Regions from separate parts of the Paenibacillus sp. 2KB_22 genome, predicted to be linked through region 3. Evidence: riboswitches for the same ligand, from Rfam matches in the RefSeq annotation. Region 3 holds a riboswitch; each other region holds the start of a gene.
The links. Region 3 has a riboswitch for cyclic di-AMP ahead of AB4111_RS29840 (ubiquitin-like domain-containing protein). Riboswitches for the same ligand answer to the same signal wherever they lie in the genome.
Positions count from the first base shown of each region.

Region 1: another riboswitch for cyclic di-AMP. It lies ahead of AB4111_RS09395 (hypothetical protein); the one in region 3 lies ahead of AB4111_RS29840 (ubiquitin-like domain-containing protein).
Region 2: another riboswitch for cyclic di-AMP. It lies ahead of AB4111_RS12640 (3D domain-containing protein); the one in region 3 lies ahead of AB4111_RS29840 (ubiquitin-like domain-containing protein).
Region 4: another riboswitch for cyclic di-AMP. It lies ahead of AB4111_RS30445 (C40 family peptidase); the one in region 3 lies ahead of AB4111_RS29840 (ubiquitin-like domain-containing protein).

Region 1 covers NZ_JBFRHG010000001.1:2,117,584-2,121,691, forward strand. Annotated here, with positions in the region: gene AB4111_RS09385 (Nramp family divalent metal transporter) at 1-722, shown strand, start outside; gene AB4111_RS09390 (HAD family hydrolase) at 858-1,541, opposite strand; gene AB4111_RS09395 (hypothetical protein) at 1,669-2,067, opposite strand; cyclic di-AMP (ydaO/yuaA leader) riboswitch at 2,183-2,358, opposite strand; gene AB4111_RS09400 (glutathione peroxidase) at 2,729-3,208, shown strand; tRNA gene AB4111_RS09405 (tRNA-Leu) at 3,358-3,440, opposite strand; gene AB4111_RS09410 (urease accessory protein UreF) at 3,862-4,108, shown strand, end outside.
Region 2 covers NZ_JBFRHG010000002.1:385,501-389,608, reverse strand. Annotated here, with positions in the region: gene AB4111_RS12650 (ABC transporter substrate-binding protein/permease) at 1-617, shown strand, start outside; gene AB4111_RS12645 (amino acid ABC transporter ATP-binding protein) at 604-1,326, shown strand; cyclic di-AMP (ydaO/yuaA leader) riboswitch at 1,548-1,744, shown strand; gene AB4111_RS12640 (3D domain-containing protein) at 1,747-2,418, shown strand; gene AB4111_RS12635 (polysaccharide deacetylase family protein) at 2,526-3,320, opposite strand; gene AB4111_RS12630 (hypothetical protein) at 3,475-3,807, shown strand; gene AB4111_RS12625 (PspA/IM30 family protein) at 3,926-4,108, shown strand, end outside.
Region 3 covers NZ_JBFRHG010000011.1:51,005-55,112, forward strand. Annotated here, with positions in the region: gene rnmV (ribonuclease M5) at 1-421, opposite strand, end outside; gene AB4111_RS29840 (ubiquitin-like domain-containing protein) at 577-1,761, opposite strand; cyclic di-AMP (ydaO/yuaA leader) riboswitch at 2,032-2,285, opposite strand; gene AB4111_RS29845 (TatD family hydrolase) at 2,527-3,297, opposite strand; gene AB4111_RS29850 (HD domain-containing protein) at 3,629-4,108, opposite strand, start outside.
Region 4 covers NZ_JBFRHG010000013.1:17,740-21,847, reverse strand. Annotated here, with positions in the region: gene AB4111_RS30455 (M1 family metallopeptidase) at 1-967, shown strand, start outside; gene AB4111_RS30450 (hypothetical protein) at 978-1,829, shown strand; cyclic di-AMP (ydaO/yuaA leader) riboswitch at 2,075-2,212, shown strand; gene AB4111_RS30445 (C40 family peptidase) at 2,216-2,686, shown strand; gene AB4111_RS30440 (GNAT family N-acetyltransferase) at 3,040-3,534, shown strand; gene AB4111_RS30435 (c-type cytochrome) at 3,685-4,041, shown strand.

The sequences.
Region 1 (4,108 bases), on a different contig from region 3:
TTGTACCAAATGTTGAGATTTTGCAAAACCCGGCCATGCTCTATATCGCTATTGGTATTATTGGAGCAACTGTGATGCCGCATAATCTGTATCTGCATTCTTCCATTGTGCAGACCCGTCAGATCGAACAGACCCCACAGGGCAAAAAAGAAGCTATTCGGTACTCGACCATGGATTCTACAATCGCGTTGACACTCGCCTTGTTCATCAATGCGGCCATCCTGATTGTATCAGCTGCTGTATTCCATAGTGCCGGCATGACGCAGGTTGCCGAGATCTCAGATGCCTACCACTTGCTCACACCCCTATTAGGGACTACAATCGCAAGTATCCTGTTCGGTGTGGCGCTGTTAGCATCAGGCCAGAATTCTACCCTTACAGGTACACTCGCTGGGCAGATTGTTATGGAAGGTTTCCTCAACATTCGGATTCCGGCTTGGCTGCGCAGACTGGTCACACGTCTGATCGCTATCATCCCGGCAGTAATTGTCACAGCAATCGCAGGAGAACACGGCACAGAAGAACTGCTCATTTTGAGTCAGGTTGTGCTGTCTCTTCAATTACCTTTTGCAGTAATCCCTCTGGTGATGTTCACGAGTGATAAAAAAAGCATGGGTGCATTCGCCAACAAAATGTGGCTCAAAATCATCTCATGGGTCATTACAGCGATTATCGTTGTGCTGAATGTGTATCTGATCATTCAGACGATCCGGTTATTCTGATCTCGTTCTGATCGACTAAATACTAAAAAGGCTGATCAACTCCGGTATTCAATACCAAGTTGATCAGCCTTTATTGTTGCAGTACAGCAACGTGTTTCTTTTTGCAGTAAAACTCTAGCTCTAACAAACAATCATCTAATCCTGATCCGGCACAAGTAAAGGCAGAAGTTGATCCAATGAATCCACAGTCCAATCCGCGCGTTCATCATCCGATCGGTCTGGCTGGAATCTTCCATAACCCTGCATAATTCGAATCGTATGCATGCCCAGCTTCCGGGCAGGAATGATATCGTTATCAATCCGATCCCCGACCATGACGGCTTCCTCTGGCGCACAACCTGCCTGTTTCAAGGCTACAGCGTATAACTCTGGATCTGGCTTGGACACCCCTTCTTCAGCCGAGCAGGCCAGAACATCAACATACTTCCGCAGTCCGTAACTCTCCAGTCTTTCTTCCGTTCCAGGACTTTGATTGGCAATAATGCCAATGCGATAATACCGCGACAACTGCTGAAGAACGGAATCCGCTGAAGGAAAAGGACGTTCAAGATCTTTTTGAAACTTCAGCTTGTCCTGAATCTGTTTCTGATGTCCCTCGTCTTCAATGAATGTGCGGATCGCCACCCTCATAGGCCATTGCTCATATTTCTGGTAACAGTTCGCGAACAGTTCGCGTACCGCCTCAATCTTTACCGGATACCCCAAAGCACTGGCTTCGCGGACGAACTGTCCGATAATATCATCAACCGGCTCCCATTCGTCCACCAGTGTATCTCCAACATCAAAAAACAACCACTTTAATCCACTCACATCCGGCACGCCAATTCCTCCTTGTAAGCATAAAAAAGAAGACTCACCATCATGCATGAGTCTCCTCAAATTTCCGTTTATCGATACTTTCAATTATAACAGGCACCTTACACCTGAGCAATCACAAGCTATGGCATTAACCATTGAGGAGAAAGCCGACCTCTCCGTTAAGCGAATATACAATCCGGTCTGCACCCATTCCCCGATAGATTCCCTTCGGATGGCTTTGCTCCGTAATGACGCACAGGGATTTCGATGTCCATGATCGACATATCTGTAAATAACGACAGGTCAGGTTCAGGCTATTCTCGAAAATAAACACGTTGCCCACACTGCCCTGCGGCAAAAACCATTTTTGAGCTGCAGCCGTATTCATGCGAATGACATGCTCTACTCCGATTCTACGGAGTCTGCGCTCTTCCCCTGCACTGTTGGTTAGAACGGCAAACGGCATTTTTTTGTACATCAGCAATTTGATAAATTTGCGTCCTGCTTCATTAGGAGCAGTCACTAAGATCATCTCAGTATCCATCATTCGTTCCTCCCTTGGCGTGAAAAGACAACAAAAAAGAAGCGTGGGGGACCAAGGCCTCCCGAACGCTTCTTAAAGAACCCATGGCGAAAACGCCATGAATCAGCGTACGGCTTGTTGCCTCTCCCTTTAACGCTTACGAGGTTAGCTGACGGATTCGGGCGCGAGAGTCGCCCTATTTCCGGCTGTCACCGGAAAATTCACCCCATGAATGCCTACTGTCCAAGACAGCGCATTCTGTTGGTTCCCCCGTTTCCCACTCATGAATGAATGGAAACTCAGCGATTAAAACATCGTTCGTATATCTTAAGTTAAGATCGAGCGATATTATCGTTTGTTTCGTTTTTCAAGTACAATTTAGTTTAAATTGAAATTACGTTATGAATCATACACCCGTGCCATGGCGGTGTAAAGTCCGGACAGATCACCGAATCGACAGATTTTCGCCATTATTCATATATAATAACGCTTACAATATGGTTATACTCTATCTACCTCTTCAAGGCTATCTAATTCTCACTCTGGTGAAAATCACTTCGCAATTCATTCACGCAATCTGCACAACTTGCCTGTTTTGATTCATTTAACACCATATAAGTTTTGCATTAATTAATTGCAACCAATATAATAAGAGGTATCAGATGATATCATGGAGGCGATTGAGATGACAGTCTACGATTACAAAGTGAATACCCTTCGCGGTCAAGAAGTTGAAATGTCCGACTACCGTGATAAAGTGTTACTGATTGTGAATACGGCAAGCTCATGCGGACTTACTCCTCAATTCAAAGGTCTGCAAGAACTGCAAGACAAGTTCCAGGATGCGCCATTTGAAGTCCTTGGTTTTCCAAGCAACCAGTTTGCACAGGAAAAAGGATCTTCCGACGATATCGCCGAGTTCTGTCAGATGAATTATGGCGTAAGCTTCCCGATGTTTGAGAAAATTGATGTGAACGGCTCAAGCGCTCACCCTCTCTTCCAGCACCTTAGCAAAGAAGCACCCGGCCTGCTCGGCTCCAAAGCAATCAAATGGAATTTTACCAAGTTCCTCGTGGATCAGAACGGACAGGTAGTTAAACGTTATGCTCCCAAAACAACACCTGACAAAATTGAAGAAGATATCAAGAACTTGCTGCAAAAATAATACATGGGCCGCCATAGCTGGAAGGGAAGGTACAATCGTCCCCGGTAATGGATGGCCTTTTTTTCTCAAACCTTGATGTCAGACTGTTCAAAAAAGCAAAAAAAGAAGCTTTCCATTAATGGAAAGCTTCTTCTTAATCGTTCATATGATGCGGTCGAGAGGACTCGAACCTCCACGGGCATACGCCCACTACCCCCTCAAGATAGCGTGTCTGCCATTCCACCACGACCGCATGTCGTAAATAATCGGCAACAGAATTGATTATACCGGGTTCAGAACTAAAAGTAAAGTATTTTTTAAACCTTCTTTTTGGGTAGGCATTTTCCTCAAAAAACGCATATTCTCGTCATGTTTATCCATGAACTGCATATCATTAGATTCGATCCCCTCTTTTTTCGGCTAGAGCCGATTTTGTTGATTCATTATATATAGTCCTCCCTGCAACTCACAACTTACATTATACGTAATATAAAATAACACATATAACTGAATTTAGATTTAATACATTAAATCCCACCAATTCTATTGACAAAATGCGGACATTTATGGGATGATAACTATCATATAATTCGGATTTTCAAACATAAAGCAAACAAAAAAGAATATAAATGTCACTTAATATGACATTTAACGAACACAGGAGGCGAATGATTGTGAACCGTGGGAATAAGCTGCTCGATTATGTCAAACTGCTTGATTCCTCTATTCAGGTTGGAGGGTTTACCCATTCCTTCGGCATGGATATCCATATCAGGGAGGGTACCATTCGTAATGCTGAAGATCTCGAATCATTCATGCGTTGTCAGTTGCATCCCAGCATTGTTCGTCTTGAAGGCATGGCCATCAAAGGCATCTATACCGCAGCAGATCACAAGGATACATGGCGGATAGCTCTGATCG
Region 2 (4,108 bases), on a different contig from region 3:
CAGGTGTAGGATATACACTTCTGTTGTCTGCACTTGGGGTTATCTTCGGGGTAATTATTGGATTGATCATCTGTTTGTTCCGTTTGCATGACGCTGCAATCTTGCGCTGGATCGGTACAGCTTACGTTGAAGTGATCCGTGGCACACCGATGCTGGTACAATTGATGATTATTTACTATGGTTTTTCCCTGAGCTTTGGCATTAACTTCACGGCACTTCAGGCAGGTATCATTACACTTTCAATCAATAGTGGTGCCTATCTGGCTGAGATTTTCCGTGCAGGTATCCAAGGTGTGGATCGTGGTCAGTTGGAGGCAGCGCGTTCATTAGGGATGGGAAGAGGCGCCGCGATGAGATATATCATATTGCCACAAGCCTTCAAAGCTGTATTACCAGCGATCGGTAATGAATTCATAACTATCATCAAAGAATCCTCCATTATCTCGGTTATCGGTATGGTGGATATTATGTATCAGGCAAGTGTGGTCAAAAACATTACGTACCAAGGCTTGAGTCCATTTTTGATTGCAGCAGCCATCTACTTTGTAATGACGTTCATTTTGTCCAAGCTGCTGGGACGACTGGAAAGGAAGTTGAGTGCAAGTGATAGACGTTAGACAATTACACAAATCTTATGGAAATAACGATGTGCTTAAAGGTATCAACGTGACGATTGGCAAAGGTGAGGTTGTAGTGGTCATCGGTCCTTCCGGTTCAGGTAAAAGTACATTCTTACGTTGTTTGAACCTGCTGGAACAGCCTACCTCGGGAGAGATTGATTTTGAAGGCGTGTCAATCACGGACCCCAAGCACAACATTAACGCAACTCGGGAGAAAATGGGTATGGTGTTTCAGCATTTCAACCTGTTCCCACACAAAACGGTAGAGCAAAACATCACGATCGCTCCGATTAAAGTGAAGAAACAATCCACTCTGGAAGCGGAAAAAATTGCTGCTGATCTGCTTAACACCGTGGGTTTGTATGATAAAAAAGATACATTCCCGAATCAGCTGTCCGGTGGACAGAAGCAGCGGATCGCCATTGCTAGAGCATTGGCCATGCAGCCTCATGTCATGCTGTTTGACGAGCCTACGTCGGCATTGGACCCCGAGATGGTCGGTGAGGTACTGGATGTCATGAAACGTCTTGCAGAAGGCGGTATGACTATGGTCATCGTAACACATGAGATGGGTTTTGCACGTGAAGTGGGAGATCGAATCCTGTTCATGGATGGCGGGGTTATTGTGGAAGAGGGAACACCTGATGAGGTGTTTGGAGCACCGAAAAATTCACGTACACGTGATTTTCTTGCGAAAGTACTCTAAATGAAGTGATTAAATAGCGTTACTGACCTCGAGTCGGTGACGCTATTTTTTGTTTGAAAATAATTATATATGGAATTCAAAAAAGTAACTATTCTGTTACCAAATATATAGGGAATATCTCGCCAGACACTTTTAGAGCATACAGTATTCTTACACGTGCTTACACATGTTAAAACCATTTGGTAAGAATTACTACAAGTTCAGGTTACAAAATTGTGATATATTGAACTCTGCCGAAACTTCCGGACAGGGAGTGCGGGGGATGTAACGATGCAGATTGTGCAGGGGGAAGATCTACAGCACACTGCTTGGGGTGAATTAGGGGTACATATCGTTTCAAATGTAATGATGAACCTATAGGGTGGGCTCCTCATCCGAATCCGACAACTAACTTCGCAGGCACAATGAGGGAGGAAGACCATGATTAACAAGAAACGTATAGCCAAAACAGCAGTAGCATTAATGACAACAGCAATGCTCATTCAAGCCGTTCCGGCTCACGCCGATTCAGTTCATGTGGCCAAAGAGGGGGATACCTTCTACACCTTATCGAAACAATACGGAGTAGCAATTAACACGTTAGTTAAAGCAAACAACGACATTTCGCCTTACAACATTTATGGTGGTTTGAAAATTACGATTCCCGGTAAGGCAAACAATGTAGCTGCCGCGGCGACGGAGAGCAAGACCCAAGCCAAAACGGTTACCGCAGCAAGCTTGGATGTTAACACAGATAACAAAGTGGTTCAAGCCTGGGGGAAAACATTCGATTACAGTAAAGCTGTGAACGTGAAAGCAACGGCATACTCTGCAGATCCGTCTGAAAATGGAGGATGGGGTGCGGTCGATTATTTCGGGAATGACCTTGAACTGGGTACGATTGCAGTTGATCCAAGTGTGATTCCACTTGGAACCAAAGTACTGGTAACGGGTCACAGCCATCCAGGATTGCCAAAACAGGCTTTTGTAGCCACAGCACGTGACGTGGGCAGTGCAATCAAGGGTCACAGAATTGATATCTTCATCCCTGGTAGCAAGCAGTCGGTAAGCACATTTGGTTTTCAGGACATCGAGTTGTACATTCTGAAGTAGAGCGTAAATTACATCTAAAATGAATTCAAACAGGGTGTCTGCCAGTCGCTAACTTGCGATTGAACAGCACCCTTTTAATATGTTCATAATTTCCTGAGACGGTTATTCTATTCTTTGGCCTTCGGTAATCCCAGCATTTCGTCCAAGGTAACCAGTTCATACCCCCGGTTACGCAGTTCCTCAATAATTTCAGGCAAAGCCTCAATCGTGCCATTCAGATTGGATCCTACACCGCCTCCTGCATGTTGCAGAACGATGGAGCCAGGTTTTACGGCAGATAAAATGTTATCTTTCACCTTTTCCTTGGGAAGACCTTTCCAGTCCAGGGAGTCAACGTTCCAGTTCACAATACTATAATGTTGTCTGGCAGCCCATTTCAGCTGTTCTTCATTAATGTCTCCATACGGAGGTCGGATCATCTTGGGCGTATATCCCGCTATATGGCGAATGATATCCCCGGTATGTAAAATTTGTTTGCGGAAGGCATTCATCGACAGCTTACTGAACTCTGGATGATTGTAGCTGTGATTGCCAACAATGTGCCCTTCCTTAACAATCCTTTTTACCAAATCGGGGTGCTTCTCAGCACGACTACCAACGATGAAAAATGTAGCTCTGACTTTATACTTTTTCAGCAAATCCAACACTTGTGGAGTAAACCGTGGATCGGGCACATCATCAAATGTCAGCGCAACCTGTTTCGTTGAAGGACCATTGGTTTTGAACGTATCGGCATATTTTTGACGTAACTGTCCCAGTGTCAGTTGTTCTTCTTCCACGGAATCAGAACTGGATACCGATTCACTTGGCGGTTCTGAAGCATCCCGTGATGAAACTGGTGGAGCTTGATATCCTCCGAGAAAAATAACGATAACCATCAGCATAATGAGGCGTACGGGCACAATAACAGCCTCCTTTTCCAAAATGACGTTCTCTTTGGTATGCCCGGGGGTTTGAAAAAATATGCGCAGTGTGAGAAGTTTCATTGCTGATTTAATTCATGACAGCCATAATTCCTCCATATATAACATATAGAAAAGGATTGGTGGAATAACTATGAGTACATATGATCTGAAATCCATTCGTTTACAGGTGATTGAAGCAGGAGAGGATAAGGTTTTTCTCGTTACCGGAGGAAAGGCTCATATTGGCGCTGTAGCCACGTTCTATGTGGAAGATGAGCGAGTCAGCGGCACGACGGTCCATATTCCGGGACATAAGGAACAAGAACTGTGTGAGCGGCTTGCCCGAAAGGCTGCCCAACAATTGGGAATGACCGTTACGGTAATTATGGGAATCCATTTTGATTCCATTACACGGATGCAGATCGACGAAATCGTGCAGACTGCAGAGAGGCTAATGGAGGATCATCTCAATAAGGAAATGTGATCTTCCTAAACAATCGCTTGTTTTGATTTTATTTTATTTGCTAAAATTGAAACGAGTTGTAGATTGTTACGTATGTATGTTTATATACGATGTAATATCGACTAGGAGGAATAACATAATGTCCATTTTCAAACGTTTGCGTGATTTAACCATGTCTAACATCAACGCCATTATTGACAAGGCGGAAGACCCAATCAAAATGACGGACCAATATATCCGTGACATGCAAGAGGATCTGGAAGATGCGGAGAAAGCAGTAGCTCAACAGATCGCCATTGAGAAGAAATTCAAGCAGCTATTC
Region 3 (4,108 bases):
TCTCCATGCGACGTGCAGCAGCCTGCGGATGCACAATAAGTCCTGCCGCGATCAGGTCCTCCCAATCGATCAGGCTAGGAGCACCTTCGTATGAAGTATGTACACGTGCCAGAGCATGACGGATCGCCTCCGGTGAGGCATTCTCCACCCCAATGTCCCCTTTGCGCGTTGCATCGGCTTCCGGAATGAAAGCATGCTTGCATCCAGGCACCTTATTCGCAATAATTTTACGAATGCGTTCGCCGGCATGATCCGGATCTGTCAGTACAATGACTCCCCGTCTCTCCTGAGCAAGCGCAATCCGCTTCAGAATGCGTTGGTTGATGGCTGATCCGCCTGTTTCTATTGTATCGGCTTCCACGGCCCGACGGATGGCTACCGTATCATCACGGCCTTCCACCACAATGACTTCTTTTATCATGTTCCATTTCTTCCTTTCTAACGCAAAAAGAAGAGGAATATCCTCTTCTCTGCCAAACGGCGGGGGAGACTGAATTCAGACCCCTCCGCCGCATATTCCGCATGAATCATTCATGCAACTATTTTATAGCATTCCCATTTCAAAGTAAAACGATTTTAGTTCGCTTCCGGCTTCACCGGACCGATCACGTAGACCGTCTTGCCTTTCTTGCGTCCAAAATTCAGGGCATGCTTCACACTGTCATAATATACATCAATTTTGTTCCCTTTAATGGCACCGCCTGTATCTTCCGCACGTCGGAAGCCCAGACCTTCGATATATACCCACCAGCCAATTGGAATGACTTTGGGATCAACCGCAATGGTGCGTCCTTCCGTTACACGAGTACCAGAAGCTGTTTTAGTTCCAATGCCAGGCTCTTCGGAAGAGTAGGCCGTCATGGATACGTTTTTAAGTACTTTGGAGTATTTAAAAGAAGTCCCGGATACGGTAATCACTTTGCTGCCCGAGGCAGATGTTTTCTTCGAGTTCGTTGTTGTAGCCTTCTTGGTTGTTGAAGTCTGAGCCGATACGGTCTGAATCTCTGGTTTTTTCACGACCGGTTTTGCTTTGGTGCCGACAGCAATTACTTTATCTACACGATTATTCGCGACAGATTTGCCGACCATTTTTTTGGAGACCAATTCTCCATCCTGAAATACCTTTTCGATGTGCTGTACAAGTTTGCCTTCTTTGCCGTTCACAACGACACGGTTATCCCCTTTGTACAAGCTAGGGTCAGCCGTTTTAATTACTTTGTAAGCGATCGGATGTTCTACATCCACTGTACGCTTTGTTACGCGCACTACACGAATCTTCATATCCGCTTTGATCGAAGTTCCAAGCGCCGGATACACTTTATCATTACTTTCAACTTGAATACCTGATTTTTGAATTGCATCTTCTACCGATGAATCCGTTGTATACAGAGTCTTGGTGTCTCCGTCTGCCGTAATGTTAACTGGAACGGCCCGCTCAATAACAATTCGGTCTCCATCTGTAATCGCCCCGTTCATGGACATGGATACCTTATCGTGAGGGCTGACTGTGATCGACTGCTCCTCCAGCATTTCCTGAAGCATTCCTGTACGAGTCTCTACCACCTGAGCTTTGCCATCAATAACCAGTGAAATTTGTTTCCCGGCCTGACCGTAAACGACTAACAAGATCATGATTGTAAGCGCAATTGAGAAAATCGCGATCAATGCCATTTGACGCATGTTCTCATGCTTCCACCGCAACGCGAAAGACTTACTGGATGATCGTGACTCATGGGTCTCTTCTGGTTGGAATGTGCCCACTTCTCCGTCCTCCTTCATAGCCTCGCCGTCTAAAGTAACGCATGATGTCTTTGACGTGACTATACCAAATTTTCTACAGAACACAGATCGACCAACTGATCGGTTCTGCACCATGAATCAATCTTCGCAACATGATGTCATCCTCCTGAATACCTACCGTATGATGACAACATTTCTTTTATTCAAAAACAAAAAAGCCAAAGAAAGAGTGTAAGAGGAACTCTTTCGTGGCTTCCGAATGATTTTGAATATCGGAAATTCATGCACGAGGTTGCCTCTCTTTTTCCGCTTGCGAGGTTAGCTGTCGGGTTCGGGCGAAAGAGAGCCGCCCTATCTTGGGTCACCCGCTCATGGCGGACGCCCTTGAATTCACCCCGAGACCCAAAGAAGAAATCAAATACGGCTTCGCAGTTCCCTTCGCTGCTTTTGGGTCAGCGAACGTTGCGCATCGGCCAAATACACCGATGTTTAAGCCCTATTGGTTCCCCCGCTCTCCGTTAACGGAGACTCAGCGAGACTGATTCATGAAAGTAATGTTGTTTCATCGGAAAGTGTCCCTTTGTTCATCCCCCGAACATCTGTCCAATTTTCCGCACAACAATTCACTGAAAAGATGATATCCTGTTTTGATGCATGTTGTAAAGCGTTGATCAAGTACGTTTTTCTGAATATTTGGTTAAAATATTGTAATATTCTTGATTTATTTGGATCAAAGAGCAAATTAACTCCGCTTACCTGCCTTTTTCACCTCATTTGCTCGTTTTTTTAACGAATTCCAAATCGTTCCATGGCATTTTTGGTTGTTATTGCAGCAATTTCCTCCACCAAAATGCCTTTAATTTCCGCAGCTGCCTCTGCAACCAGACGTACATGCGCTGTCTCATTTCGTTTCCCACGATAAGGGTGAGGTGTCAAATATGGAGCATCAGTTTCGATGAAAAACCGGTCCATAGGAACCTTCTCCAGCACCTCTTTGGGTTGCTTTGCATTTTTGAATGTGATCGGTCCTCCGAAGGAGAGATGGAAACCCATATCGAGACAACTTTTCGCTGTTTCCCAGCTTCCCGAGAACGAGTGCATCACACCACCAACTTCGCCCGCTTTCTCTTCACGCAAAATTCGTATGATATCCTCATGTGCATCCCGATTATGGATGACAATCGGCATGTTCACTTCACGCGCCAAAGCAATTTGTTGTCGTAATACGCGATGTTGTACTTCCTTCGGAGAAGTATCCCAATGATAATCCAATCCAATCTCACCGATGGCTACCACTTTTTCATGCTTGCATAAAGATGCAATCCACTCCAGATCACTCTCCTGCATCGTGATCGCATCTACGGGATGCCACCCTACAGCTGCATATATAAAGTCATACGTTTCAGCAAGTTTCATTGTGGTTGGAATCGTCTCCCGGTTAAAGCCAATGTTGATCATGCGACCAACTCCTGCATCCACAGCACGCTGAATCATGTCCTCGCGGTCCTCGTCGAATTGTGGTGCATCCAGATGTGTGTGTGTGTCGAACAGCATCATGTTTATTTCTCCCTTCATGTCGAATAACGACTTTCTTCTTTTGAAAATCCAATTTGTGAATCTCAATATTTCATTGACTCATACATAAAACATTTTGAGTCATCTGTGTATTACATCATTACGTTTGTTTCATCACAACTACAATATATAGAAGATATACGGATAATCTGATCTACATATTGCTGAATGTGCCATTTTTACCTACTTGCATTTACAAAATTATGTCGATCTACATATACTCCCCATTAAAGCAGATTACTGTATCATGAAAAATATCTCTTTTAGAAAGTCTTTTGATATCGAAATTCTTCATTGGATTATACCCACACGATTACAAGAAATAGGGGCGTATATGTGACGGTAATTCGTGAATAATCGCATCCACCTTGTTTTGCGGGTAATACAAATGATGTTTCCCTCGGTGAAGCCCGCTGATGGAACGGACAATGTCAGAGACTTCTGACAACTCACGTAAATTGTCCTGTCGATCGAGAAGAAGAATCTGCTTATCCGTGGATTCATCTGGACGAAAAACATCATACGGATTATCCGAAGGAAAATCAATTTCAAGATCATATTCGGGATCGAGGCCTGCCTGTACAAAAGCTTCCCGAATCTCTGCCATCATTGTCAAGTCGACCTGTTCAAGCTCTACATACTTATATAACTTGCGATCCATAAAACGTTCGCATAACTCACTCAGAACAGTATCGTCCTCCTTGCGCCACTGCGTAAATGCCGTCTGAATTAAGGCTTCATCCAACTGCAAATATTCATCTACGGATAATTCTCCTGCAAATAATTGAGGGAG
Region 4 (4,108 bases), on a different contig from region 3:
AAAGGCCGCACTAGCCAATTATAGCAAATGGTTTGGCCCATATCCTTACGCTACCTTATCCATCGTTGTTCCACCCAAAGCGGGGAACGGTGCTGGAGGTATGGAATACCCTACGCTAGTTACGGCCTTTGGAGCTGATGACACTACTCCAGGTTATGACTTGGAACGTACCGTAGTCCACGAGATCGGACACCAGTACTTCTACGGCATGGTTGCCAGCAACGAATTCGAGGAAGCCTGGCTGGATGAGGGGTTCACCTCTTATGCAGAAGACAAACTGATGGAGCAGGAATACGGATTGATTCCGAATCTGCCTGTACAATCGGGACTGATTACGTCTCCTTCATCCTTAACACAAGAATCCTGGAAGTTCGATTCACAGAATGAGTATGCAGCCAATGTCTACACACGTGGCAAGCTTGTATTGCTCGGTATTGAACATCAAGTCGGTGCGAAAAAGATGGAACGCATTCTCTCTACCTATGTAAAGAAGTACCGCTTCAAACATCCCACTTCGGCTGATTTTCAGAACGTTGTGGAACAAGTGACCCGCACTTCCTGGTCTGATTATTTTGACCAATACGTCTATGGTAACGGAATGGCTGACTTTGCTGTAGAGAAGATTCGTGTTACGCCTGTACAGAAAGACGGTCAAACATTGTACGAGTCATCCGTGACGATCGCCAAAAAAGGCAGTGATTACAACGCCGTTCCTGTTCGCATTGCTTTTGAAGACGGACATATCCTCACCAAGCAATGGGATGGCAAAGAAGATCGCATTACCTATAAATTAACGCACACATCCCCCATATCCTGGGCCATGACCGATCCCCTGTACACGATCGTGCTGGAGAACCGCCATATGAACAATTTCCTGAAATCCGGACTGGATGAGCAGGCAAAATCCCGCTGGAGCATGAGTGTAACCAAACTAATAGAAGCCATATTCGGAGGTCTGTCATGGTGAGGTGGAAAAGGTGAAAGCGAAAATACGTGAAGGCTGGTTTCTCGTCCGTCAGCATATGTTCATTGCCGCACTCTTATTTCTTTATCAACTCATTTGGGGATATTTCTTCTATCGAATGGTACAATCGGCAGTCGTCCCACTACTCCTGCGCTATCCAGATTCTGATGCTGGGGAGCTAAGTACACTTTTGTTCAAAATGGAAAGTCAACTTAACTTGTCTACCCATCCGGAGGTTCATCGTTATCTATGGATCCTGGGGGGCATGCTGCTGGTTCGCATGTTGATCAGCCCCCTCATTCAGGCAGGGCTGCTCTACTCACTTCAGCACTTTAATTCTACAGAAGAGCGCATCCCATTCGTCCGGGGAATCAAAAAACTGTGGAAACCGATGCTGCTGCTGCACACCATACGTACATTATTGATACTTTTACCCGCATACTGGCTCATACCAAAGCTCTACTCGATTCTCATGGACGGATTTCATTCCCTTCAATTACTTTTGCCTGGTATACCTTATGTTGCTGCCTGGATTGTATATGGTTGGATCATCCACCATGTCATCCTCTACATGCAGTTCGGTGTGTCGGCACCAGAAGGAGAAGGCGGAGCTCACGGCACCCTCAAAGCACTCTGGATTGCACTGCGTCATCTCATCGCCGTTATCGGCATTGCACTCCTGCTGGGCGGAGTCCACCTGCTCGTCTTTGGGGCATTCACTTCAGCCTCATGGTTATTAACGGGACTTACCGGACTTATACTACAACAGACGTATCCACTTGCCAGATGTCTATTGAATCTGTGGAAAATATGCAGCCATTTCCGATTATGGCAGTCCAAAATATCCAAAGGTGAGAGCACATAGTTTAAAAATTGTTACCATCACATGTTAAACTCATGGCCTAATATGTACTTATAAATAGGCAAACCTCAACCTTTCCCCGTCAAAGGTCGAGGTTTTTTTTGCTAAATTTGTTGCTAAACGTTGCCAAAGCCGTACTCCTCTGTTACAATAATCGCAGTGAGTTTTTAGTAACAACTTTGTAATCTTTACATTCATATTTGTAACTACTTAAAATTAAATCGTCATTTCTTGATTTCGCAGGTGCATAACTAGCATAGCCAAATTCCTGGCACCTGGGAAGCGGGGGAACCAGTTATGGGTGAATTGATCTTGCTACAGAGGGATCATAGGGGACCTTCAACCGAATCCTTAAGCTAACCTCGCAGGCGTTGGAAGGGGAATATCTCTTGTTCAAGAAGAAATTAACCGCAGCTGTACTTAGCATCACATTCGCATTATCGCTTGGTGCAGGTAGCGCATTCGCAGATTCAAAAATGGATAAAGTAATTGATTCAGCAATGGGAACTACATACAAAAGTGGGGGAACAACGCTTAACGGCTTTGACTGCTCCGGATTTACACGGTATGTATTCGACAAATTGGGTATTGATTTGGCACGCCAATCCAGTTCCCAATTCGACATGGGCGATTCCGTATCCCGCATGGAAATGAGAGCTGGCGATCTGGTATTCTTTAATACAACAGGTAAAGGCGTATCACATGTAGGAATCTTTGTAGGGGATGGAAAGTTCGCACACTCCTCTTCTTCCAAAGGCGTTACGATCAGTGCATTGAGTGAAAACTACTGGGCCAATCGTTATGTTGGCGCTAAACGGATTATGAGCACGGACGCATATGAATCACTGGCCCTTGACTAGGGACAAGCTGAGCAACATGATGCTGTAACCATTAACCATACTGGAACGAAGCAAGAAGCATAACAGAACCGCCCGGTACATTCTCCGCAGGAATGTATCCGGCGGTTTTTTTGTGCTTCCATCCTGATTCATGTTGCAAGTTACCCTCGGGGCTATCCTGCGACATCAACAGGCTCATTTTGCGTTCGTTCGTCCGTGCCCTTATGATGTTTTTACCCATCCTGTTATAATATAAACGAAATTAACAGAACTTTTGTTTCATTTTTTTTCTGGTAAGGGTGACTTGCTAAATGAACTGCTCTTTTGTAGAGTGGACAAAGAGTTCTGTTTCAAGGAAAGGAGCATGCAAGTGTATGAAGGAAGCCCCTGTGACTTTTCACGTTGTACCCATGCGAGAAGAACATGCGGAGCTCATCTGCAGTTGGCAGTATGATCCGCCTTATAATATCTACAGCTGGCTCCCCTGGGAGCAGATGAAAGCACTGGAAGTGGAATTCGGAGATGCGCAGTTGCGGCAAGAGCAATATGCGACCGTCCTGGATCAGAACGATCGTATATGTGGATTTGCTCAATACTTCCCACTTCAAGGGGTAACTCGGATTGGCCTCGGCATGCATCCAGAGCTGTGTGGTCAGGGTCAAGGGACAGCTTTTGTCACGGCCCTTGTACAGGAAGCCATTCGCCGAAATCCGATGAATGAGATTGATCTGGAAGTGCTCACTTGGAATGCTCGTGCCATTCAAGTCTATCTGAAAAGTGGATTTGTCACTCAGGATACATACGAACGACAGACCCCGAGCGGCTTAAAGCCCTTTCACTGTATGGTTTATGAAGGGCCTCGTGATTAAAATCCATTGCAAAACAACCTAATTTGCGCCTTGTTATGTGATTAGTTCAAAAATTTCCCACAAAATGCTATGATGTCAGTACAGGTTCCGTTATAATGATATGGATAGTTTCAGGTTAGATGATCTTTCATTCTGGAGGGGACATAAGGGATGCACAAATGGATCATGAGCGGAGTATTTTTTGCAGCATGCGCTTTAGCTATTGTTTTAATGTTTACGCTTCCAGGGAAAGAAGAAGTGGCTGAAGAAGCCAAGCCCACCATGCCGGAAGTAACATTGGATGCCGGACAGGCTGAAGCATTGGTCAAAGCCAATTGTATCTCCTGTCACGGGGATCAGCTTCAAGGTGGCGTAGGACCTGCTCTGGCAAACATCGGTAGCCAGGATGATCTGGAGAAGATCTATACTACAATTGTCAAAGGTAAAGGCGGTATGCCTTCCTTCAAGGGCAAACTGCAGGATGAAGAGATTGCCAATATCGCCATGTGGCTGTCAGAGAAGAAATAATCTCTGCATGCACATAACAAAGAGGCCCTTAATCCCCTTTTGGGAACTTAAGAGCCTCTTTGTTATG